DNA from 2 places in the Aliiglaciecola litoralis genome. Region 2 is predicted to be linked to the other one. Evidence: predicted binding sites of a transcription regulator. Region 2 holds the regulator's gene; the other holds the start of a gene.
The links. Region 2 encodes sigma-54, which starts transcription at its own class of promoters, with help from an activator protein. Its sites were predicted from a motif close to GTTGGCACGNNNNTNGNNT; they were not measured.
Positions count from the first base shown of each region.

Region 1 (2,209 bases), on a different contig from region 2:
GGCCTCTCTATATCCACTGGTATGAGTCAAAAGGTGACGCACGGTTACTGTATGTTCAAACTGTGGCCAATCATCCAACAGTTCATGAACAGGCGTATCCAGATCGAGCTTTCCCTGTACATGGAGCATCGCAAACCCATAGCCAATAAACTGCTTTGTCGTGGAGCCAATGTTATAGACAAGGGATATGTCATTTGGGATCTTATAGCTTAGATTGGCTAGCCCAAAGCCTTTGCCATAAATAAGCTGTCCACCTCTGTACACCCCCACAACGAAACCGGGAGTAGAGTCTGTTACAACCTCTGGAACCAAACTTTTAATGTGTTGTTCAAGTTGCTGTGGGCTGGGTAAGTTCGTTGCCTGAGTGTTAGCAGAAGATAACGCGATAAATAAAGTAAAACTAAGCAGTACTTTCATCAGCTTTCCCTGTTTCAAAATAAATTCCTATGTAGGGACGTCAAATTTATTCCCTCATTTCGAAATATTGAAACACAATATTAGCACACTCATTTACGAGCACAATTTTTAAACAATTGCTGAAAGGTTTCCTGATAAAAACAACGTTTACTCGCTTGTTTTCAAAAATAAGTTTCATCATCGCAATTTAATAACGAAAGTGAATAATCTATTTTGCATAAATTGGGCTTAACAGATTGAATTGTAAAGTACTGCTTCTTGCTTTGTAATAAACTATTTGTCGCTCAAAGTTCTAACGTTAGACTTGCTCAACTTCCACTTTGTGCTAACAACACCAGCTCCGATTACTAATGCCAAATAGCAGCAAATGCCACTAAACCAACATTCAAGGAAGTTATATTAATTGGTTATCAGAATCGAATTAGGCATTTCATCGACTCGGACCCCACAGGTATCTATACCCCAGCCAGGGGCCATGGATTTGTCGGGATTCTTTACATTTTCGCTCTATGGGAAAACGGTATCTGATGTAACAAATTGAAAAATATAGAGTTATAAGATTGGCTAGGCTTTTGCTTATATTTTAGGAAGTGAAGTAAAACTTAATGAATTACTGCATGCGCGCGCCGGTACCGCCGGCTAAAAGAAAATTTTTATCACCCAAAAATTGAGAGATCAGATATGAAACAGATTAGATTGTTAAGACTTATTGTCGCCGGTGTTGCAATTATGCTCGCAGGACCGTTGCACGCTGGGCCAATTTTGCTCGGAGCATTTTCCGGAGGAGAAAGTATCGAAACTTTTACTAATCTGACCGCTCCCGCCCCTGGTGCTTTTACCCTTGGTAATAACACATTTTCTGAGAACAGTACGGGGTCTGGGGGCCCAGGTTGGCGTGTAATCTTTGCCTCCGATGTATTGACTGATAACGCAGGCATTACAGATATTACGATTGATTTGGCGACAGCTTTTAGTCGAGTAGGAATGGATGTCTGGATAGGGCCCGCTACCTACACGGTTAGCTTTTATGATACTGCTCTTAGCTTACTCGGCACCGTTAGTGGAACTGACTTAGGGACACAAGATTCGTTCTTTGCGGGCTGGGAACATGCGGGAGGCATTTCACGCATAAATATACTTGAGACGTCAGGGGAAAACGGCCTCGTCGGTGGTCTCGACAACTTGCGCTGGGAGAATGTGACTGTGCCCGAGCCCACCATCCTAGCCCTACTAGGCCTCGGCCTGGCAGTTATTGGCTTTGGCAGACGCAAGCAACAATCTGCGTAGAAAGGATTCAATAATATTCATTAGGCCCCAGCTTCGGTTGGGGCTTTTTGTTTGCTGCTCAGCAGGCAGCGATAAGTTCTAGATTCGTGAATTTCTCCGAGATAATTTGAGGGCTAAATAAATGCCTGTGTAAGGCCTCCCACACCCCTACTATCCCATGCTCTAACCCACATGATGACTTTGTGCTCAAGCTTGAATAAAAAAGGGGCCTGAAGGCCCCAACACACGGTATCGCACACACACTTTAGAATTTGAATTTCAAACCGACCTTATAGATGCGTCCAAGCACATCATAGTTACTTGGGAAGGTGTTACCTGAGTTTGAGCTGGTATCACCAATGTCGTTGCCAAGTACCGGAGGTTCTTTGTCGAATAGATTGTCGACACCGGCGGTAACAGTGGCGTATTCAGTAACGTTGTAGCTAGCAAACAGGTCGAAATAATCGTATGAATCTATGCTTCTGAACGCTTCGAACCTGAGGCTTCTTTCGCCTGGTTCAACATC
Region 1 is NZ_BAAAFD010000002.1:159,072-161,280, reverse strand. Features, by position in the region: gene ABD036_RS04365 (serine hydrolase domain-containing protein) at 1-417, opposite strand, end outside; gene ABD036_RS04360 (PEP-CTERM sorting domain-containing protein) at 1,099-1,704, shown strand; gene ABD036_RS04355 (TonB-dependent receptor domain-containing protein) at 1,949-2,209, opposite strand, start outside.
Region 1: ABD036_RS04360 (PEP-CTERM sorting domain-containing protein) is a predicted target of sigma-54. The motif match lies at 977-995, and genes of this name have one in related genera.

Region 2 (2,209 bases):
CAATTCCGGTGCTTCCCAGCTTCTCTCGATTGAGTAAGCTCGTAAGCACTGCGGTTTGATCAATATCGCCAAGACGTTCAGCGGCAATTTGGCTTATGACTTCTAAGATGCGTTTCTTGCTTGTCCCCTGAACTGCACAGCTGGTGCAGTCAGGAGAAAGTATGTCTTTAATTTCCATTAAGATTCTTATTCAATGGGAGGTTAGTGGCGCTTACTTTTTTCCTTGTGCTTGATCACTTGTCGATCAAGCTTGTCGATCAAAGCATCAATTGCCGCGTACATATCGTTGTGCTCTGAAGTGGCGAATACTTCAGCTCCACTAAGGTGCAAAGTAGCTTCCGCTTTCTGATTGAGCTTTTCTACATTTAAGATCACATGCACATTATTGATGTGATCGAAATGTCGCTCCAATTTTGTAAATTTAGTGTCTACATAGTCTCGCAATGAATCTGTAATTTCTACATGATGGCCAGTAAGGTTAATTTGCATAAAGCGTATTCCTTCTGTTGATGAACTTAAAGTAAGCTCTTGCGTTGGTTAGACGGTGGGATATTTAACGACTCCCGGTATTTTGCAATTGTCCGGCGTGCGACCTGAATACCTTGGTCAGCCAGCAATTCGGCAATTTTACTATCACTCAGTGGCTTGTTGGGAAGCTCTGCAGCGACGAGTTTCTTGATCAAAGCGCGTATTGCAGTGGAAGAACATTCTCCTCCAGAATCTGTTGCAACATGACTAGAGAAGAAGTACTTCAGTTCATAAATACCTCTGGGCGTATGCATGTACTTTTGAGTGGTCACCCGAGAAATCGTTGACTCGTGCATATCGACCATTTCAGCCACATCATTTAGCACCATAGGCTTCATCATCTCTGGGCCATGTTCAAAAAAGCCGACTTGTTGCTGTACAATACAGTTAGCAACCTTGAGTAGGGTATCGTTGCGGCTTTCCAAGCTTTTAATGAACCATTTTGCTTCTTGCATATGAGAGCGAATGAACTGGCTATCGCTGCTATTTTTAGCACTGCGACTCATAGCCGCGTATTGTTGATTGACATTCAGTTTGGGTAAACTATCTGGATTAAGTTCCACCTGCCAACGTCCATTTTTTTTCATTACAGATACATCAGGAATGACATATTCTGGTTCGCCAATCAATAATGCGCTGCCAGGACGAGGATTCAAGGTTTGCAATAATCGCATTACCTCACGCAGTTCATCTTCCTTTAGACGGGTTTTGCGCATTAACGTGCGATAGTCTTTGCTGCTCAACAAATCAGCATGTTCGGTAATTAATAACTTTGCTTCTTCTAACCAAGGTGTGTCTGGCGCAAATTGATTAAGTTGTACCATCAAACATTCTTGCGGAGAGCGCGAACCTGAACCGATAGGATCAAACATCTGAATGCGTTTAAGGACACATTCCACTTCATCTAATTCGACGTCATCATGATCTAGACTGGCCAACACTTCTTCGGTCGAAATGGTTAAATATCCAGATTCATCAATTGAGTCGATAATAGCAACAGCAATCGCTGTATCTAATTCTGACATGTGAGTCAGACGCATCTGCCAAATCAAATGATCTTGGATGTTGTCGCTGGTTTCACCTTGAAATATCTGATCGTCGTCACCTCCACCACTAGACGAAATAGAGGCTGGTGCAGATGATGCGCTGATGTATTCATCCCACGTGCTGTCAATCGGTAACTCGTCTGGTATATCGCCTTTTTCTAAGGCTTCATTGGTATCCATCGAATCGGCACTGGCGGTGGCTGTCTCTTCTGAAAATTTGTCGTCATTGCCTTTAAGCGCTGAATCGCCAGTTGGAAAATCGGAGTTATCTTCCATTTCCAGTAGCGGATTGGATTCCAATGCTTCTTGAATTTCCTGTTGTAAATCTAGCGTAGACAACTGCAGCAGCCTGATAGCCTGTTGCAGCTGCGGCGTCATTGTAAGTTGCTGGCTAAATTTTAGTTGTAACGAGGGTTTCATTGATGTTTTGTTTTCTTACTCAGTTAGCCTGAAAGCTTTGGTTAAACTCGACATACCTTTACTATAGCTTGAATTGCTCGCCTAGGTATACATCTCTCACTTGTTGATTGTTTAATACTTCTTCTGCAGTCCCCGAGGCAATTAGTTCACCATGACTGACAATGTATGCTTTTTCGCATACATCAAGGGTTTCACGCACGTTATGGTCGGTTATC
Region 2 is NZ_BAAAFD010000020.1:18,316-20,524, reverse strand. Features, by position in the region: gene ptsN (PTS IIA-like nitrogen regulatory protein PtsN) at 1-178, opposite strand, end outside; gene hpf (ribosome hibernation promoting factor) at 202-489, opposite strand; gene ABD036_RS18565 (RNA polymerase factor sigma-54) at 516-1,994, opposite strand; gene lptB (LPS export ABC transporter ATP-binding protein) at 2,056-2,209, opposite strand, start outside.